Regions from separate parts of the Enterobacter sp. 186315 genome, predicted to be linked through region 3. Evidence: predicted binding sites of a transcription regulator. Region 3 holds the regulator's gene; each other region holds the start of a gene.
What was found. The regulator Fur, encoded in region 3, represses iron uptake genes when iron is present. The targets are predictions, from matches to a motif close to ATAATAATGAGAACNACTATCAA.

Region 1 (7,125 bases), on a different contig from region 3:
CTCGCTGGTACCAATCTCCAGCAACCCGTTATGGTTATCGACAATACGCTGCACAATCGCCAGCCCTAAGCCGGTTCCGCTGGTGCTGCGCGCGCTATCGCCGCGCACAAACGGCTGGAACAGATGCTTGCGCTGCTCGGGCTTGATGCCCGGACCGTCGTCTTCAACCTGGAACCAGGCGCGATTGAGCTCAGACCCGCTGCTGACCTTGATCCAGCCGTTGCCGTAACGCGCCGCGTTCACCACCATATTGGCGAGCGCGCGCTTGATAGAGAGCGGATGCATCCGCACCGGGATCTCACCCGCCTGAAGGTCGGTATCGATTTCACGTTCGTAGCCGCTTTCCGCCGCGACGACTTCCCCCAGCACCGCGTTCAGATCCGCCATCTCCATCGGCATCTCCTGCCCGGTACGCAGGTAGTCGATAAACTGCTCGATGATGGCGTTACACTCTTCGATGTCCTTGTTGATGGACTCGGCGAGATAACCGTCCTCTTCGCCCATCATCTCCGTCGCCAGGCGAATACGAGTCAGCGGGGTGCGCAGATCGTGACTGACGCCCGCCATCAGCAGGGTTCGGTCGTCCGCCAGCTGTTTTACACCGGCCGCCATATGGTTAAAGGCGCGGGTCACCGAACGCACTTCCGACGCGCCGTATTCGCGCAGCGGAGGCGGAATAATCCCTTTACCGACCTGAAGCGCCGCGTGCTCCAGGTCGACCAGCGGTCGGTTCTGAATGCGGATAAACAGCCACGCGCCGCCTATCGCCAGCAGCATGATCGCCAGGGTGTAACGGAACAGCGGCGAGAAGTCGCCCTGATGGATTTCGGTCAGCGGAACGCGCACCCAGATATTGGGTGACAGCCAGGTTTTCAGCCACACCACCGGCGAGCTTTTGTTGACCTCAACGCGCACTTCCGTCGGGCCGCCCAGCTGCTGCGCCATCTGCTGGCTGAGAAACTCGTAGTGCTGCGCCCAGCGCAGGCCTGCGTCTTCTGCCGCTTCGTTGGAATAGAGCGAAATGCCCAGCTCGCGGTAAATCTCACGGCGAAACGCCGGAGGCACCACCAGCTGCGTGCCGTCCTCCAGTTGCAGCTTATCGGTCATCAGCATACGGACTTCGTACGCCAGCACCTTATTAAACTGCTGGAGGCTCGGCAGGATCGCAAAGTTCAGCACCACCAGGTAGGTCGTCACCAGGCTGACGAACAGCAGGGTGACGATCAGTAACAGCGTGCGGGCAAACGAGCTTCGCGGCGAGAAGCGCATTCGCCTCATGCTTTAGAGCCGTCCGGGACAAAGACGTAGCCCAGACCCCAAACGGTCTGAATATAACGAGGATGCGCCGGATCTTCTTCCACCATGCGGCGCAGACGGGAGATCTGCACGTCGATGGAGCGTTCCATTGCGGAGTATTCGCGGCCACGCGCCAGGTTCATCAGCTTATCGCGGGAGAGCGGCTCGCGCGGGTGGCTGACCAGCGCCTTCAGTACCGCGAATTCACCGCTGGTGAGCGGCATAGGCTCGTCTTCACGGAACATCTCGCGGGTGCCGAGATTCAGCTTGAACTTACCGAAGGCGATAACGGCCTCTTCCTGCGACGGTGCGCCCGGCAGTTCGTTCGCCTGACGACGCAGCACCGCGCGGATACGCGCCAGCAGTTCACGCGGGTTAAACGGTTTTGGAATGTAGTCGTCGGCGCCAATTTCCAGCCCCACGATACGGTCAACTTCTTCCCCTTTCGCCGTCACCATGATGATCGGCATCGGGTTGCTTTGGCTACGCAGGCGGCGGCAAATAGACAGACCATCTTCCCCTGGCAGCATCAGATCGAGCACCATCAGATGGAAAGATTCACGCGTCAGTAAGCGGTCCATCTGCTCGGCATTCGCCACGCTGCGAACCTGGAAGCCCTGCTCGGTCAGATAACGCTCAAGCAGCGCACGCAGGCGCATGTCGTCATCCACGACCAGAATTTTGTAGTTCTCTTGCATTGTATTTACTCCCAAAGGTTCGGATAGTCTTTGTAACAGGGTATTCTAAAAAAGTGCACGTGTTCGACCAGCTAATTCTGGTATAAATTCTAGTCGAAATTGTTACAAAGCATATTTAACAGCAGCTTATCTGCATATTTCATCACAGAAATCATTATGAACGCTGTAGGTTAAACGCTTTGATACGTAATGTGCGCAACGTCTTAATGAAGTCGAGTCTGAAGGTCACACCATGAAAACGCCTCTGATCACCCGCGAAGGGTACGAAAAACTCAAAAAAGAGATGGATTACCTGTGGCGTGAGGAGCGCCCGGAGGTGACGAAAAAGGTCACCTGGGCGGCAAGCCTGGGGGATCGCAGCGAGAACGCTGACTATCAGTACAACAAAAAGCGCCTGCGCGAAATCGACCGTAGGGTGCGCTACCTGACCAAATGCCTCGAAAACCTCAAGATTGTCGATTACTCCCCCCAGCAGGAGGGCAAAGTGTTCTTCGGCGCGTGGGTCGAAATCGAAAATGACGATGGCGATACCCTGCGTTTTCGCATCGTCGGCTACGATGAAATTTTTGGTCGTAAGGATTACATCTCCATCGACTCGCCGATGGCCCGCGCCCTGCTGAAAAAGGAAGTTGGCGATCTGGCCGTCGTGCAAACGCCGGGCGGCGAAGCGAGCTGGTACGTCAATGAAATCGAGTACGTAAAATAATCTGAGAGCGCCCTCCGCGACTGGCATTTTGCCGTGCCAGTCCGTATAACTACCCCCTGATTTTTGACCCACAAAGATGATAAAGCCATGATGAAAGAGTCGCTCTGCCGCATTATTGCGGGTGATATTCAGGCCAAAGCCGAACAGGTAGAAGCTGCCGTTCGCCTGCTTGATGAAGGGAACACCGTGCCGTTTATTGCACGTTATCGTAAGGAAGTCACCGGCGGACTGGATGATACACAGCTGCGTAATCTGGAAACCCGACTGGGTTATCTGCGCGAGCTGGAAGACCGTCGCCAGGCGATCCTTAAATCCATCGGCGAGCAGGGCAAGCTGACCAGCGACCTCGAAAAAGCCATTAACGGCACCCTGAGCAAAACCGAACTGGAAGATCTCTATCTGCCCTATAAACCGAAGCGCCGCACGCGCGGGCAGATTGCGATTGAAGCGGGCCTGGAGCCGCTGGCCGAGCTGCTGTGGAATGCGCCGTCCCACGACCCGGAAACCGAAGCCGCGAAATTTATCGACGCCGACAAAGGCGTGGCGGACACCAAAGCCGCCCTCGACGGCGCGCGCTACATTCTGATGGAGCGTTTCGCCGAAGACGCGGCGCTGCTCTCCAAAGTGCGTGATTACCTGTGGAAAAACGCCCATCTCGTCGCCACCGTCGTCAGCGGTAAAGAGGAAGAAGGCGCGAAGTTCCGCGACTATTTCGATCACCACGAACCGATTTCAACCACCCCTTCCCACCGCGCGCTGGCGATGTTCCGCGGCCGCAACGAAGGCGTGCTGCAACTCTCCCTGAATGCCGACCCGCAGTTTGACGAGCCGCCAAAAGAGAGCCACTGCGAGCAGATCATTATGGATCACCTCGGCCTGCGCCTGAACAACGCCCCGGCGGACAGCTGGCGCAAAGGCGTGGTGAGCTGGACGTGGCGCATCAAAGTGCTGATGCACCTCGAAACCGAGCTGATGGGCACGGTGCGCGAGCGCGCCGAGGACGAAGCGATTAACGTGTTCGCCCGCAACCTGCACGACCTGCTGATGGCCGCCCCGGCCGGCCTGCGCGCCACGATGGGTCTCGATCCGGGCCTGCGTACCGGCGTGAAGGTGGCGGTGGTCGACGGCACCGGCAAGCTGGTGGCGACCGACACTATTTATCCGCACACCGGACAGGCGGCAAAAGCCGCGGTTGCCGTGGCGGCGCTGTGCGAGAAGTACAACGTGGAGCTGGTGGCGATCGGTAACGGTACAGCTTCACGCGAAACCGAGCGTTTCTATCTGGACGTGCAGAAGCAGTTCCCGAAAGTCACCGCCCAGAAGGTGATCGTCAGCGAAGCCGGGGCATCGGTCTATTCCGCCTCCGAGCTGGCGGCACAGGAGTTCCCGGATCTGGACGTGTCCCTGCGCGGTGCGGTCTCTATCGCCCGTCGTTTGCAGGATCCGCTGGCGGAGCTGGTGAAGATCGACCCGAAATCCATCGGCGTGGGCCAGTATCAGCACGACGTCAGCCAGACCCAGCTGGCGCGCAAGCTGGACGCGGTGGTGGAAGACTGCGTGAACGCCGTTGGCGTGGACCTGAATACCGCCTCCGTGGCGCTGCTGACCCGCGTGGCGGGCCTTACCCGCATGATGGCGCAGAACATCGTGGCGTGGCGCGATGAGAACGGCCAGTTCCAGAACCGTCAGCAGCTGCTGAAGGTGAGCCGTCTGGGGCCAAAAGCCTTTGAGCAGTGCGCGGGCTTCCTGCGCATCAACCACGGTGACAACCCGCTGGATGCCTCCACCGTTCACCCGGAAGCTTACCCGGTCGTCGAGCGCATTCTGGCGGCCACCCGGCAGGCGCTGAAAGATCTGATGGGCGATAGCAGCGCCCTGCGTAACCTGAAAGCCGTTGATTTCACCGACGATCAGTTCGGCGTGCCGACGGTGACCGACATCATCAAAGAGCTGGAAAAACCGGGTCGCGATCCGCGCCCTGAGTTTAAAACCGCTACCTTTGCTGACGGCGTTGAAACCATGAACGACCTGCTGCCGGGCATGGTGCTGGAAGGCTCGGTCACCAACGTCACCAACTTTGGTGCCTTTGTGGATATCGGCGTGCATCAGGACGGTCTGGTGCATATCTCGTCGCTGGCGGATAAGTTCGTTGAAGATCCGCACACCGTGGTGAAAGCGGGCGATATCGTGAAGGTAAAAGTGCTGGAAGTGGATCTTCAGCGCAAGCGTATCGCCCTGACCATGCGTCTGGACGAGCAGCCGGGTGAAACCAATGCCCGTCGCGGCGGCAACGGCGGCGGTCGCGAGCAGCAGCGCCCGGCAGCCAAAGCGGCAAAACCACGCGGACGCGACGCGCAGCCTGCGGGCAATAGCGCGATGATGGACGCATTGGCGGCAGCGATGGGTAAGAAACGCTAGCCATGCTGTGCCCGGTGGCGCTGTGCTTACCGGGCCTGCAAAAGCACAAGACCGTAGGCCGGGTAAGGCAACGCCGCCACCCGGCTTCCAGCCGGCACAAAAATCAAATAAGAATGTGCTCACTCATTAATAAATATATGAAACCGATTGCATATCCATATTTAAACTCCCCATCATCACTTTATTAACAAATATGCTCATTCTGCATGACACCGCTTTCCCGTAAATATTGAGCGAGGTCAAATTGCTCGCAAATTAATATCGCTGTTAGCATTCCGTCACATTTTACATATTGCTGATAAAAACAATTCTCATTACGATTGCATTGTTGATTATTTAATCTTTCCTTCGTTAAGTAGGCACTATGCAATTCACTCCCGACAGTGCATGGAAAATTACCGGCTTTACCCGCGAGATTAGCCCGGCGTATCGGCAGAAGCTGTTGTCCCTCGGCATGTTGCCCGGCTCCTCCTTCCAGGTGGTGCGCGTCGCGCCGCTGGGCGATCCGGTGCATATTGAAACCCGACGCGTTAACCTGGTACTGCGTAAAAAAGACCTCGCCTTAATCGAAGTCGAAGCTATTTCCTGATAACAAGCCAGCGGTTCAGTGAGTCTAATCTAATGAAAAAATTAACTATTGGCTTAATTGGCAATCCTAATTCCGGCAAGACAACCTTATTTAATCAGCTAACCGGCGCGCGTCAGCGCGTGGGAAACTGGGCGGGCGTGACGGTTGAGCGCAAAGAGGGTCAATTCGCGACCACCGATAATCAGGTCACGCTGGTGGATTTGCCTGGCACCTATTCCTTAACGACCATTTCGTCACAAACCTCTCTCGATGAACAAATTGCCTGCCACTATATTCTGAGCGGCGATGCGGATTTATTAATTAACGTGGTGGATGCCTCTAACCTTGAGCGCAACCTCTACCTGACGCTACAGCTGCTGGAACTCGGTATTCCGTGCATCGTGGCGCTTAACATGCTCGATATCGCGGAAAAGCAGAACCTGCGCATCGATATCGACGCCCTCTCCGCCCGTCTGGGCTGCCCGGTGGTGCCGCTGGTTTCCACCCGCGCGCGCGGCATTGACGCCCTGAAGCTCGCCGTCGATCGTCACGCGGGCAACAGCAGCGTGGAGCTGGTTCATTACGCCCGCCCGCTGCTGCGCGAAGCAGAACAGCTGGCCCAGTCGATGGACGCACAGATGCCCGCGAAACAGCGCCAGTGGCTCGGCCTGCAAATGCTCGAAGGGGATATTTACAGCCGCGCCTACGCTGGCCGCGCTGCCGATAAGCTCGACGCGTCGCTGGCGCGCCTGAGCGAAGAGATGGACGACCCGGCCCTGCACATCGCCGACGCCCGCTATCAGTCCATAGCCGCCATTTGTGATGTGGTGAGCAACGCCCTCACCGCCGAGCCGAGTAAATTCACCGCCGCGGTCGACAAAATTGTTCTGAACCGCTTCCTCGGGCTGCCGGTATTCCTGCTGGTGATGTACCTGATGTTCCTGCTCGCCATTAACATCGGCGGCGCGCTTCAGCCTATCTTTGACGCCGGTTCGGTGGCGATATTTGTTCACGGCATTCAGTGGGTGGGTTACACCCTGCACTTCCCGGAGTGGCTGACCATTTTCCTGGCGCAGGGTCTGGGCGGCGGTATCAACACCGTTCTGCCGCTGGTGCCGCAAATCGGGATGATGTACCTGTTCCTCTCCTTCCTTGAAGACTCCGGCTACATGGCGCGCGCCGCGTTCGTGATGGACCGCCTGATGCAGGCGCTGGGTCTGCCGGGGAAATCCTTCGTGCCGCTGATCGTGGGCTTCGGCTGTAACGTGCCGTCGGTAATGGGCGCACGTACGCTGGATGCGCCGCGCGAGCGCCTGATGACCATCATGATGGCGCCGTTTATGTCCTGCGGCGCGCGCCTGGCGATCTTCGCGGTCTTTGCGGCGGCCTTCTTTGGTCAGCAGGGGGCGCTGGCGGTCTTCTCCCTGTACGTGCTCGGC
Region 2 (7,125 bases), on a different contig from region 3:
TTATGCCTGTAATTCGGCAATGCCGAGGCGGTTCAGAAACCCGTGGATCCCTTCTCGTGCAAGCAGAACGTGAAGCCGCTCTTGCTCAATCAGGGTTAAGTTTTCCAGAGAATCGATAATTTGCGGTAGCAGGCCAGAGGATCTCGGGCTGCCATAGTGGGAGGGCGATTCTGCCAGCTGGTAAATTGCCTGACGGTTACGAATGGCCGGAATGCTCATAATGTGCTCGCGCACGCGGGCATCAACGTGAATCAACCGTGCTCGTCCGCCTTTTACGCCGTTAATGCCTTCTGTTTTCCATCCCTGCTGGCGCACCCAGCGATTAACGGTTTGTCTGGCGATGCCTAAACTGTCTGCCAGCTCCTCGGTCGTCATTTTACTGCGTAATCTTTTCATATCAGTTCTGGTCGCGTATCCCTAAGCGTTGTAACAATCCGGTAATCCCTTCCCGCAGCAACAGCGATGTCAGCTGCTTTTGCTCATCCGGCGTCATTTCATTCGCCAGCGTCATAAGTAAAGCGTGGATCGAACCGTCCTGGTATGCGCTCTCCGGCAGGTCAGGGGTATCTGACGCCCGGCGCGCGCTGCGAATAAATTCTCTGACCTTTTCGTTAACGTGTACCAGGCGCGCTTTACCCCCCTGAACGCCTGGCTTTGGCGATGTAATCCAACCCTCTTTACGTACCCATTTATTGATGGTCTGTCGGCTATAGCCGGTGAGCAGGGCCAGCTCTTCAGGCGTCATTCGTTCCTTGATCATGCTATTTCCTGAATAAAAATAGGGTTAATTAGTGGTTCATTTTATAGCACTGTTTAACGTGAAAACGTGACAGGCTTAACTCCTGACTGCGAGTCGGCTCGCAAAGTGATTCAATTGCATGATTTTTCGGCGGTTGAGAGGGCGGGGATCATTTTGCCGTTGACACTCTGCGGTGGAATTCATATTATGCCGCCCGTCAACATGACAGCTTTACGATGGGGCTATAGCTCAGCTGGGAGAGCGCCTGCATGGCATGCAGGAGGTCAGCGGTTCGATCCCGCTTAGCTCCACCAAACTCTGAACCCAACAGAGTACGGTATGTAAAGTCACATGTGGGGCTATAGCTCAGCTGGGAGAGCGCTTGCATGGCATGCAAGAGGTCAGCGGTTCGATCCCGCTTAGCTCCACCAAAATTTAAACCCTCGTCGAAAGACGGGGGTTTTTTTATGCCTTTGTAACATTCTCATACGCTTTTTGTTGCGATAATGGCTTTTTTTTATACCTCGCCTCAATCCAAATCAATAAAGCGGTCTATTAATAGACTTAAACTTGCTTCGCGCAATTAATAAACATACTATCCACTCCGTCAATGTTAAGAATGGAATATTCCTTTATTTACCTTAATGAACAGTAAAAATGTCAATAATGTAAAGATATTTATGATTGCGTTACTGCTTTGTCTGGTAGCCGTTCCGCTTTCTCGCTACATTTCTCCGCGCGCAATGGTAAATGGACATGATGTTTATTTAGCATGGTTGCCATTAAGCGTCATGCTGTCGATCGTTTTATTATTTGGCCGACGGGCCGTTATTCCCATTCTGATCGGTTTGATTGTTAACAATATATACAACATCAATTTAGCACCGCTACAGCATCTCGTCCTGTTGTTCTGTCAAACCTTCTCCGTGTTCGCCGTCTGTGGCCTGGTTCGCCTGATGCTGGGCAAGCGCTGGCGTCACTGTTTGCCTAACAAATATATTGGTATCAGAATTTTCTGGCTCGGATTTATGGTGCCGGTAGGCATTAAATTGACGATGTATCTTGCCGGATATTTATTTGATTTTCCGGTCACCATTTCTACCTTTTTCGGTGAAGGGACAGCAATTTATAACATTGTGGATATTCAAAGCCTGATTTGTGCGTCGCTTATATTTACCATGATGTTCTATTATCCATTAAGAATGATAATTAGTCCCCGCTATGCCAACGCATTCTGGCGGCAAAGTCTTAAGCCATTACTGACCCGTAACCAACCGCTTTATATAGTAATTTGGCTTATGATTCTGGTGTTTACCGTCGCGATTTTATGCGCGCCTTTTGAGTCGGATATAATCGCCGGTTATTTAATGCCAGTCATTTTTATTCTCTTTACCCTCGGTATTAGCCGGTTGAGCTACGCCCTTATCTCGTTGCTGTGGGCGGCCTCCGCGCTGGTGCTGTTGACTTATAACTATAACTTCCTCAACGGCGTGGAATCGGGCTATTCGCTCTCCTTTATCCTGTCGGTGCTGATCTCGTTCGCGATCTGTTTAATGTATATGTCGCGCATTTATCGTCGTAGCGAATGGATGAAGCGAGGCTGGCAGGAGAGGGCGTTAACCGATCCGCTAACGGGATTGCCAAACATTCGCGCGCTGGAGGCGTTTCTGGAGGTTCATCCTGACGCGAAAATCTGCTGCCTGCGGATGGATAATCTGGAGTTCCTCAGCCGTCACTACGGCATTCTGATGCGCGTACATTGCAAACGCGCCATCACGACGTCTCTGCAACCGTACCTGCAAAAAGATGAGCAGCTCTTCCAGCTGCCGGGAAGCGAGCTGGTGCTGGTTCTGCTGGGCCCGGAAACCGCCGAGCGGTTGCAGCATATGATTGACAGGCTGAATAGCCGCAAGATTTTCTGGAACAACACCGGGCTGGATATCGAATTTGGCGCCTCCTGGGGCGAGGTGGCGAACGGTGAAAACCTGCATCACACGCTGGGGCAGCTCAGCTGGCTGTCGGAGCAATCCTGCGCCACGCATAACGTTCTGGCGTTAACCAACAGCGTGGAGACCGTTTCCGGGCAAACCACCGACCGGGTGCTGATGCTAGGGCGCATTAAGCGCGCGCTGGAGGCGGGCGGTATCCGTCTGTATGCCCAGCCGATTCAAAACGCCGAGGGCAAGGGCTATCACGAGATCCTGACGCGGCTGGAAAGCGACGGGGAAATTATTACCCCGGACCGGTTTATTCCGCTGATTGCGCAGTTTAACCTGAGCCACCGTTTCGACATCAGCGTGCTCGAGCATCTGCTTATCTGGCTCAACGCCAACCCCGTGGCGCACCATGACACCCGTTTTTCCGTCAACCTGATGCCGCTGACGCTGATGCACAAAGAGGTGGCCACCGAAGTGGTGAACCTGTTTGAACGGTACGGGGTTTCCCCGGAGGCGGTGGTGATTGAAATCACCGAAGAGCAGGCGTTTTCGAATTCAGAAATCAGCATCAACAACATTCAGCAGCTGCGGGATGACGGTTTCCGTATTGCTATTGATGACTTTGGTACCGGCTATGCCAACTATGAGCGCCTTAAGCGCCTGGAGGCCGATATCATCAAGATTGATGGTTGCTTCGTGAAGGATATCTGCACCGACAGCATGGATGCGATGATTGTGCAGTCCATCTGCAATCTGGCGAAGACCAGGTCCCTGTGCGTGGTGGCGGAGTTTGTGGAAACGCCCGAGCAGCGAGAGATGCTGCTGCGCTTTGGTGTGGATTACCTGCAAGGCTATCTGTTAGGAAAACCGACGCCGCTTGCGGAATTACAGGCATAAAAAAACCGGGAGCTTAGGGCTCCCGGTTTTCTTTTCGGTATGGCTTAGAGTACCAGCGCTGCGATAGAGGCAGACAGTACGCTCACCAGCGTTGAGCCGTAAACCAGCTTCAGGCCGAAGCGAGAAACCACGTTACCTTGCTCTTCGTTCAGGCCTTTAATCGCGCCTGCGATGATACCGATAGAAGAGAAGTTCGCGAAGGAGACCAGGAACACAGAGATAATGCCTTCAGCCCGCGGAGAGAGCGTGCCGGCAATTTTCTGAAGATCCATCATCGCCACGAATTCGTTAGACACCAGTTTGGTTGCCATGATACTGCCAACCTGCAACGCTTCGCTTGAAGGCACGCCCATCACCCAGGCAACCGGGTAGAAGATGTAGCCCAGGATACCCTGGAAGGAGATACCCAGCACGGCAGCGAACAGGGCGTTCAGCGCGGAAATCAGTGCGATGAAACCGATCAGCATCGCCGCAACGATAATCGCCACCTTGAAACCGGCCAGAATGTACTCACCCAGCATTTCGAAGAAGCTCTGACCCTCGTGCAAATTCGCCATTTGCAGGTTCTCTTCGCCTTCTTCCACGCGGTATGGGTTGATCAGGGACAGCACGATAAAGGTGCTGAACATGTTCAGAACCAGAGCCGCGACAACGTATTTCGGTTCCAGCATGGTCATGTACGCGCCCACGATAGACATGGAAACGGTAGACATTGCCGTCGCTGCCATGGTGTACATGCGGTTGCGGGACATTTTGCCCAGAATATCTTTATACGCGATAAAGTTCTCAGACTGACCGAGGATCAGCGAGCTTACGGCGTTGAAGGATTCCAGTTTGCCCATGCCGTTAACTTTCGACAGCACGGTACCGATGGCGCGAATGACGATCGGCAGAATACGGATGTGTTGCAGAATACCAATCAGCGCAGAAACGAAGACGATTGGGCACAGAACTTTCAGGAAGAAGAACGCCAGGCCTTCGTCGTTCATTTTACCGAACACGAAGTTGGTGCCTTCGTTGGCGAATCCGAGCAGTTTTTCAAACATTTCGGAGAAGCCTTTCACGAAGCCAAGCCCCACGTTGGAGTTCAGGAAGAACCACGCGAGTAAAACTTCAATAACAAGAAGCTGAACAACATAGCGAATGCGGATCTTTTTGCGGTCATGGCTGACCAGCAACGCAAGCGCAGTAACGACAACGAGTGCCAGGACAAAGTGAAGGACGCGGTCCATATTTGCTCCAAATTTGAGGCAGGTTTAATTTCCGTGCACATTCTATGTAACAAGGATAAAGAAAACGAGATCAAAGCCACACTATAGTCACATCCTGTGACGAGTCTCAAAAATAGTGATCAACAATACATTTTTGTTATGTTAGGTAAATGAGTGAAAAGTTAAGTTTGTGTGCTACGCTTCACAAATGACTGCGAGATTTCACATTCTGTGAGATCGACACGCTTACCTGCCCACCTATCGTTCTTTGCTATCAGAGAAATCAATACAACCATTTTAAATGATCTTGATAATCATTCTCATTTTGATAGCATTAAACATAGCAAAGGCTATATTTCAGAGGCAGACATGACAAACAGTCGCGTAGAGGGTAGCAGTGGAAGGGCAGCGCGCAAGCTGCGGTTCGCATTAATGGGACCTGCGTTCATTGCTGCCATTGGCTACATCGATCCGGGTAACTTTGCGACCAACATTCAGGCCGGGGCCAGCTTCGGCTATAAGCTGCTGTGGGTGGTTGTCTGGGCAAACCTGATGGCGATGCTGATCCAGATGTTGTCCGCTAAGCTGGGTATCGCCACGGGCAAAAACCTGGCGGAGCAGATCCGCGACCATTATCCGCGTCCGGCGGTGTGGTTTTACTGGATCCAGGCCGAAATCATTGCGATGGCCACCGACCTCGCCGAGTTCATTGGCGCGGCGATTGGTTTCAAACTCATTCTCGGCGTGTCCTTATTACAGGGGGCGGTGCTCACCGGGATTGCGACCTTCCTTATTCTTATGCTTCAGCGCCGCGGTCAAAAGCCGCTCGAAAAGGTGATCGGCGGTCTGCTGCTGTTCGTGGCCGCGGCCTACATTGTTGAGCTGATTTTCTCCCAGCCGAGTCTGGTAGAGCTTGGTAAAGGGATGGTGATCCCGTCGCTTCCGACCTCCGAAGCGGTGTTCCTCGCCGCCGGGGTGCTGGGCGCAACCATTATGCCGCACGTCATTTATCTGCACTCTTCATTAACCCAGCATCTGCACGGGGGCACGCGTGAAGAGCGCTACTCGGCGACGAAATGGGATGTGGCGATTGCAATGACCATTGCCGGTTTTGTAAACCTGGCGATGATGGCGACGGCGGCGGCGGCATTCCATTTTAACGGGCATACGGGCGTGGCCGATCTCGATCAGGCCTATCTGACGCTCGAGCCGCTGTTAAGCCATGCGGCGGCGACTATTTTTGGCCTGAGCCTTGTGGCTGCCGGTCTGTCGTCTACGGTGGTTGGCACCCTGGCCGGGCAGGTGGTAATGCAGGGGTTTGTGCGCTTTCATATCCCGCTGTGGGTGCGCCGTGCCGTCACCATGCTGCCGTCGTTTATTGTGATCCTGATGGGCCTCGATCCTACCCGTATTCTGGTGATGAGCCAGGTGCTGCTGAGCTTTGGTATCGCGCTGGCGCTGGTTCCGCTGCTGATCTTTACTAGCGATAAGTCGCTGATGGGCGATCTGGTGAATACCACGCTGGTGAAACGGACTGGCTGGGCCATTGTGGTAGTCGTGGTGGCGCTCAACCTGTGGCTACTGGTCGGAACGGCGTTAGGACTGTAGAAAAAAGAAAGGAGCCCGAAAAGGCTCCTTTTTAATGCATGATGTCGATTAGTGGCGATGTCCGCCGCCGTGACCGTGGCCATGTCCACGACCCGGGCCGTGGCCCCAGCCGCCGCGACGGTCGTCACGGTCGCTCCAGCCTTCGCGATAGCCGCGCTCGTAGGCTTTACGGTTATCCCAGCCGCGATGGCGGCCGTTATCATGTCTCCACCAGCGGTCTTTACGCCATTCATAATGACGATGCCAGTAGTCACGGTCGCGCCAGCCGCCACCGTCCCAGTAGTTACCGTAATTGTCGCGATCGCCAATTTGTAATTTTACTGATGGCAACAGGGTGATTTCGCCAGCTGTGGCGACCAGCGGTGCTGAAGCCAGCAGTACCGCTGCAAGAATCAGTGACCTGAACATACTCTTCTCCTTCACGATCGGGGCCGCGTGCGGCCTGTTAGCGCAATATTACGGTTTGGTAAATATCCGTTTAATCGCCTCAACTCCGAATTGAATGATAAGAGCACGTTTTGCTAAAAGTGCGGTTATTTTGTTCCGTTCAGGATCGCATCGATGGTTGCCAGCTCCTGCTCGCTGAAATGACGGTTATCGAGCATCCCGACCGCGTCCTCGATTTGCGCCGTTTTGCTGGCGCCAATCAGCACCGAGGTGACCGCGTCGTGGCGCAGCACCCAGGCCAGTGCCATTTGCGACAGCTTCTGCCCGCGCTGCTCCGCCAGCGCGT
Region 3 (7,125 bases):
GCCGTGCTGACCGGTATCTCCGTGTTCATCGCCGCAAGCATGGAGTGGATTGCCGGCTTCGGCTTCAGCGCCGGTCTGGTGGATATGGTGCTTTCTTCCCGTAACCCGCTGGCGACCCACTGGTGGATGCTGATCCCACAGGGTCTGGTGTTCTTCGTTATCTACTACGTGGTGTTCCGTTTCACTATCACCAAATTCAACCTGATGACTCCGGGCCGCGAGCTGGCCGTTGCCGGTAGCGAAGCGGATGGTCAGGACGTGAACGTGAGCGCGGATAAAGAGCAGGATGTGGCAGGCCTGGCGCGTCAGTACATCGCCGCTGTGGGTGGCTCTGACAACCTGACCGGTATCGACGCCTGTATCACCCGTCTGCGTCTGAACGTGAAAGACTCTTCTCTGGTGAACGAAGCGCTGGCAAAACGTCTGGGTGCGTCGGGTGTTATCCGCCTGAACAAAACCAGCGTGCAGATTATCGTTGGCTTCGTGGCCGAGAAAATTGCTAACGCGATGAAAACCACCGGCCCGGTCGCGGCAGCAGAAGCGACAGCGGCTCCGGCAGCGGCGCCAGCGGCAGCCAAACCGCAGGCAGTACCGAACGCAACGACCATCGCCGCGCTGGTTTCTCCAGTGACCGGTGAAGTGGTGGCGCTGGAGCAGGTGCCTGACGAAGCCTTTGCCAGCAAAGCGGTCGGTGACGGTATCGCGGTGAAACCAACGGATAAAACCGTGGTATCTCCGGCTGCTGGGACTATCGTTAAAATCTTCAACACCAACCATGCGTTCTGTCTGGAAACGGAGAAAGGCGCGGAAATCGTTGTCCACATGGGTATCGATACCGTTGCGCTGAACGGGCAGGGCTTTACTCGCCTGGTGGAAGAGGGGGCTGAAGTGGTGGCAGGCCAGCCGATCCTGAGTATGGATCTGGAGTTCCTGAACGCTAACGCACGCTCTATGATTAGCCCGGTGGTTTGCAGCAACATCGACGACTTCAGCGGCCTGGTGCTTCAGGCGAAAGGTCAGGTTGTTGCAGGCCAAACGCCACTGTACGAGATTAAAGGCAAGTAATCGTTCCTGAGTAGAATCATGCCTTACGCGGCGGGGGAAAACCTCCGCCGCTTTTTTTTGCAGCAAATGCCCCCATTATTTACATCCTGGACGTTTTAAAGGGTTGTCACTGCGTCCGGCTTATAAGATCATATGCCGTTATACGTTGTTTACGCTTTGAGGAACCTGCGATGAGTGAGGCTGAAGCCCGCCCGAGTAACTTTATTCGCCAGATCATCGATGAAGATCTGGCCAGTGGTAAGCACACCACGGTCCATACCCGTTTCCCGCCGGAGCCAAACGGCTACCTGCACATCGGTCACGCGAAATCCATCTGCCTGAACTTTGGCATCGCGCAAGACTATCAGGGCCAGTGCAACCTGCGCTTCGATGACACCAATCCAGTAAAAGAAGACATCGAATACGTTGAGTCCATCAAGAACGACGTGCAATGGCTGGGCTTCAACTGGTCTGGCGATATCTGCTACTCCTCTGACTATTTCGATCAGCTGTACGCTTACGCGGTTGAACTGATCAACAAAGGGCTGGCGTATGTCGACGAACTCTCTGCTGACGAGATCCGCGAATACCGCGGCACGCTGACCGCGCCGGGTAAAAACAGCCCGTACCGCGATCGCAGCGTGGAAGAGAACCTGGCGCTGTTTGAAAAAATGCGTGCAGGTGGCTTCGAAGAGGGCAAAGCCTGTCTGCGTGCCAAAATCGACATGGCCTCTCCGTTTATCGTGATGCGCGATCCGGTGCTGTACCGCATTAAGTTTGCGGAACACCACCAGACCGGCAACAAGTGGTGCATCTACCCGATGTACGACTTCACCCACTGCATCAGCGATGCGCTGGAAGGCATTACCCACTCGCTGTGTACGCTGGAGTTCCAGGACAACCGTCGTCTGTACGACTGGGTGCTGGATAACATCACCATCCCTGTGCATCCGCGTCAGTACGAGTTCTCTCGTCTGAATCTGGAATACACCGTGATGTCCAAGCGCAAGCTGAACCTGCTGGTCACCGACAAGCACGTTGAAGGCTGGGACGATCCGCGTATGCCGACCATCTCCGGTCTGCGTCGTCGCGGCTACACTTCTGCCTCTATTCGCGAGTTCTGTAAGCGTATCGGCGTGACCAAGCAGGACAACACCATTGAGATTGCCTCTCTGGAATCCTGCATACGTGAAGATCTGAACGAGAACGCACCACGCGCGATGGCGGTTATCGATCCGGTTAAGCTGGTTATCGAAAACTACCCGCAGGGCGAGAGCGAGCTGGTGACTATGCCTAACCATCCGAGCAAGCCGGAAATGGGCAGCCGTGACGTGCCGTTCAGCGCTGAAATCTGGATCGACCGTGCTGACTTCCGCGAAGAGGCGAACAAGCAGTACAAGCGTCTGGTGCTGGGCAAAGAGGTGCGTCTGCGTAACGCTTACGTCATCAAAGCCGAGCGCGTAGAGAAAGACGCAGAAGGCAACATCACCACCATCTTCTGTACTTACGACGCTGAAACGCTGAGCAAGGATCCGGCGGACGGTCGCAAAGTGAAAGGCGTTATCCACTGGGTCAGCGCTGCCCACGCGCTGCCGGTTGAAATCCGTCTGTACGATCGTCTGTTCAGCGTGCCTAACCCGGGCGCGGCTGACGACTTCCTGGCGACCATCAACCCGGAATCTCTGGTAATCAAACAGGGCTACGCTGAACCGTCGCTGAAAAATGCTGAAATCAGCAAAGCGTACCAGTTTGAGCGTGAAGGCTACTTCTGCCTCGACAGCCGCTACAGCACCGCGGAAAAACCGGTATTTAACCGTACCGTCGGTCTGCGTGATACCTGGGCGAAAGCAGGCGAATAATAACGCCGAACAGGTCAATGAGAAACAAACGCCGCATCTGCGGCGTTTTTTTTATTTAACGATCATGCCTTTATTGGCGTTAATAATAAACCGACCTCGAAATAACAGGTCAATGAGCTGCTACTTATTTTACTCAAAAAAAGTTTATATCTTTGCGGGAACATTAAAACGTGAAAAATTAACGCCCGTGCAGGTTATTACCCCCTGAATTTAATCGCTTTCCCTTATAAATCCTCGCCTCTCGCTAAATGTTACAAAGCACTACTAATTATGTGCACTTCGTCATAATCCTGACTTTTGCCCGCTAAAAAGCGTTGATAATTCGCGTCGCGAAAAATAACCTAAAGACGGTAGTTAATTCGAGGGTATTTCTAACTACCCCTGACCAATCGGTCTTTTTATTTTTCGCCGTTTTAGGCGTTTTAATTCGTCAAAGAGGAATAATCTATGCGTACGTTCAGTGGCAAACGTAGTGCGCTGGCGCTGGCTATTGCCGGTGTGACAGCAATGTCGGGCCTGATTGTTGTTCCACAGGCACAGGCAGAAGGTTTCGTCGATGATTCTACCCTCACGGGCGGTATTTATTACTGGCAGCGTGAACGTGACCGTAAAGACGTCAGGGAAGATAAATATAAAACCAACCTTGCTCACTCCACCTGGAACGCCAACCTGGACTTCCAGTCAGGCTATGCCGCCGATATGTTCGGTCTGGATATTGCGGCATTCACCGCCATTGAAATGGCTGAAAACGGCGACAGCGGCCACCCGAACGAAATTGCTTTCTCCTCCAGTAACAAAGCCTATAAAGAAGACTGGTCAGGTGATAAGAGCGGTATCAGCCTCTATAAAGCGGCTGCGAAATTCAAATATGGCCCGGTCTGGGCGCGCGGTGGTTATATTCAGCCAACCGGACAAACGCTATTAGCACCACACTGGAGCTTTATGCCGGGTACTTATCAGGGGGCAGAAGCCGGGGCTAATTTCGATTATGGCGATGCGGGCGCGCTGAGCTTCTCCTATATGTGGACCAACGAGTACAAAGCGCCGTGGCACATTGAGATGGACAAGTTCTATCAAAATGACAGAAAGACCAAAGTCGATTACCTGCACTCGCTGGGCGCGAAGTATGACTTTAAAAACGACCTGGTGCTCGAAGCCGCATTCGGCCAGGCGGAAGGCTATATCGATCAGTACTTCGCGAAAGCCAGCTACAAATTTGATATCGCCGGTAGCCCGCTGAGCACCAGCTATCAGTTCTACGGCACCCGCGATAAAGCCAGTAACGGCACCGTGAACGACATTTACGACGGCACCGCATGGTTGCAGGCGCTGACCTTCGGGTACAAGGTCGGGCAGGTGGATTTACGTCTGGAAGGGACCTGGGTTAAGGCGGAAGGCCAGCAGGGCTACTTCCTGCAACGTATGACGCCAACCTACGCCTCTTCAAACGGTCGTCTGGATATCTGGTGGGATAATCGCTCTGACTTCAACACCGATGGCGAAAAAGCGGTCTTCTTCGGCGCGATGTATGATCTGAAGAACTGGAACCTGCCGGGCTGGGCGGTGGGCGCGTCTTACGCTTACGCATGGGATGCAAAACCTGCCGATATGGCTACCCCGGACGCCTACTACGATCCGAACTACCGCCTGAAAGAGTCTTCTTATAGCCTGGACGCGATGTACACCGTTCAGGATGGCCGTGCGAAAGGCACGATGTTCAAACTGCACTTCACCCAGTACGACAACCACTCCGATATCCCAAGCTACGAGGGCGGTTACGGCAACATCTTCCAGGATGAACGTGACGTGAAATTCATGGTCATTGCCCCATTCACTATCTTCTGATGAACCTTCCGGCGGGCTGAGTCCCGCCGACATGGAGACTGAACATGATGAAAAAAATGGTTATTGTCGGGCTGCTGGCGTCGGGGCTGGTGGCGTGCGCGCAGCCGCAGGCCGCTAAAGAGGATTCCCGTCTGAAAGAGGCGTACAGCGCCTGCATTAATACGGCGGAAGGGTCGCCAGAGAAGATTGAAGCCTGCCAGAGCGTGCTGAACGTGCTGAAGAAAGAGAAGGCGCACGAGCAGTTTGCTAATCAGGAAAACGTCCGCGTGATGGATTACCAGGCCTGTATTCAGGCGCGTAAAACCGGTAACGATCAGGAAGTGGCAAAGCGCTGCGATCGGATTTGGGACGAGATACGCAATAACAATAAATAAGTTGTTGTCATCATCATGCCCGGTGGCGCAGCGCCACCGGGCTTTTTTAATGCAAAAAAAAGCCAACCTTGCGGCTGGCTCAGAGTATGAAAGCTTGCTTACTTCGCGTCGTGCGCGTGATCGTTCTCGCGGCAATCGCCTTCAGCACAGTGGCCGTACAGGTACAGGCTGTGGTTGGTCAGGCGGATGCCGTGACGGGCTGCGATTTCACGCTGGCGTGATTCGATAGAATCATCGCTAAATTCAATAACCTTGCCGCAGTCGAGGCAGATCAGGTGATCGTGGTGATGCTGCTGGGTCAGTTCGAAAACAGATTTACCGCCTTCGAAGTTATGACGGGTAACAATGCCCGCGTCATCAAACTGGTTCAGCACGCGATAAACGGTTGCCAGTCCAATTTCTTCACCCATGTCGATAAGACGCTTATAAAGGTCTTCCGCACTGACATGGTGATTGTTTGGCCCCTGAAGGACTTCAAGGATTTTTAACCGAGGAAGCGTAACTTTCAGGCCAGCCTTCTTTAGTGCGGTGTTGTTGTCTGTCATGCGGAATCTGTCCTGTTGCTAAACAATTCACTTCTAAGGAAGAAGTGACTGAGAATGCGCCTGGGATAATGCGTATCATTATAGAACTGCCATGGCTAAATGAAAACTGCAAGTCTCAAGCAAAATATGCGTATAAAAACGTGGGATCACCGACAAACTTGTCCGATGTCATCCACTTTAACTCGGGGGATATTGTACAGGTCTGAGCGAAAAAGTTAAAAGTTTGTAGCAATTAATTTAATCGGTTTCACCTGGAAACGGGCGCAACCGAAGCTGCGCCACCGGGATATCAGGCGTTGAGAATGTCGTCGAGGTTCAGCTCTTCGCGAACCTGCTTCACCCATTTTTCAACGCGTTCAGCGGTCAGTTCTGGCTGACGGTCTTCATCGATGGCCAGACCAACGAAGTGGTCGTCATCTGCCAGACCTTTAGAGGCTTCGAAGTGATAGCCTGCGGTTGGCCAGTGGCCCACGATGGCCGCGCCGCGTGGTTCAATGATGTCGCGAATGGTGCCCAGCGCGTCACAGAAGTATTCCGCGTAGTCTTCCTGATCGCCACAGCCGAACAGTGCAACCAGCTTGCCGTTGAAATCAACCTCTTCCAGCGTCGGGAAGAAATCGTCCCAGTCACACTGCGCTTCGCCGTAGTACCAGGTTGGAATACCCAGCAGCAGGATGTCATAGCCTTCGAGATCTTCTTTGCTGCTCTTGGCGATGTCGTGCACATCGGCAACGTCTTTACCGAGCTGTTTTTGAATGTTTTTTGCGATGTTTTCGGTATTGCCGGTATCACTGCCGAAGAAAATGCCGATGATTGCCATGAGTAAAATAACCTCTTGAAACTTAATGGTATGGTGGCGCAATTTGTCCACGGATAAGGGCAATAATAGCAGAACAGACAACCCTGCGGAAACAGCTATCACGCAGGACTGCACTCTCTGCTACATGAAAAAAGAGGATAAAGGGGATTTTAAGACTTATGCCTTGCCGTGCAGCTGTTCAAGCTGGGCGATCAGCATCTCTTCAATCAGCTCGCTGCGGCTGATGTCGCGGGCGCTGGCCAGCTCGTTTAACGCGTCAACGGCATCGGCGTTGAGCTTTAATTCGACGCGCTTAAGCCCACGATTTTTATCGCGTTTAAGCTGGTTGCGTTTATTGATACGCAGCTGTTCATCACGCGAAAGCGGATTTGTCTTAGGACGTCCCGGGCGACGCTCATTCGCGAACAGATCTATTGTCGTGCGGTCCGTTTGTTCTTTGGCCATGATTTTGAGACTTCGGGGGAAAACAAGCCGCCCTGCTATAGCCCGGGCGATAAGCGCGCCATCATACATCACCGAAAACGGCACGCCAACGACTGGAAGCCCGCGGCCTTCCAGTCGCTGCCTTTTTAATCAATTAGCGGTATCAGAGAGATAGCGGCGGATGGCGCGCAGCACGGCGTCCGGTTTTTCGGCAT

Region 1: feoA (ferrous iron transporter A) is a predicted target of Fur. The motif match lies at 5,417-5,439, and genes of this name have one in related genera.
Region 2: ACSVHP_RS14985 (Nramp family divalent metal transporter) is a predicted target of Fur. The motif match lies at 5,092-5,114, and genes of this name have one in related genera.

What each region holds. Positions count from the first base shown of each region.
Region 1 covers NZ_JBPTTK010000024.1:57,150-64,274, forward strand. Annotated here, with positions in the region: gene envZ (two-component system sensor histidine kinase EnvZ) at 1-1,278, opposite strand, end outside; gene ompR (osmolarity response regulator transcription factor OmpR) at 1,275-1,994, opposite strand; gene greB (transcription elongation factor GreB) at 2,227-2,700, shown strand; gene ACSVHP_RS20105 (Tex family protein) at 2,788-5,118, shown strand; gene feoA (ferrous iron transporter A) at 5,483-5,707, shown strand; gene feoB (Fe(2+) transporter permease subunit FeoB) at 5,740-7,125, shown strand, end outside.
Region 2 covers NZ_JBPTTK010000012.1:123,774-130,898, reverse strand. Annotated here, with positions in the region: gene ACSVHP_RS15015 (YfeC-like transcriptional regulator) at 1-396, opposite strand; gene ACSVHP_RS15010 (YfeC-like transcriptional regulator) at 398-760, opposite strand; tRNA gene ACSVHP_RS15005 (tRNA-Ala) at 978-1,053, shown strand; tRNA gene ACSVHP_RS15000 (tRNA-Ala) at 1,095-1,170, shown strand; gene ACSVHP_RS14995 (EAL domain-containing protein) at 1,384-3,573, shown strand; gene ACSVHP_RS14990 (NupC/NupG family nucleoside CNT transporter) at 3,618-4,805, opposite strand; gene ACSVHP_RS14985 (Nramp family divalent metal transporter) at 5,154-6,392, shown strand; gene ACSVHP_RS14980 (DUF2502 domain-containing protein) at 6,441-6,800, opposite strand; gene mgrA (L-glyceraldehyde 3-phosphate reductase) at 6,926-7,125, opposite strand, start outside.
Region 3 covers NZ_JBPTTK010000013.1:38,633-45,757, reverse strand. Annotated here, with positions in the region: gene nagE (N-acetylglucosamine-specific PTS transporter subunit IIBC) at 1-1,065, shown strand, start outside; gene glnS (glutamine--tRNA ligase) at 1,236-2,903, shown strand; gene chiP (chitoporin ChiP) at 3,351-4,748, shown strand; gene chiQ (ChiQ/YbfN family lipoprotein) at 4,796-5,122, shown strand; gene fur (ferric iron uptake transcriptional regulator) at 5,221-5,667, opposite strand; gene fldA (flavodoxin FldA) at 5,957-6,487, opposite strand; gene ybfE (LexA regulated protein) at 6,644-6,931, opposite strand; gene ybfF (esterase) at 7,061-7,125, opposite strand, start outside.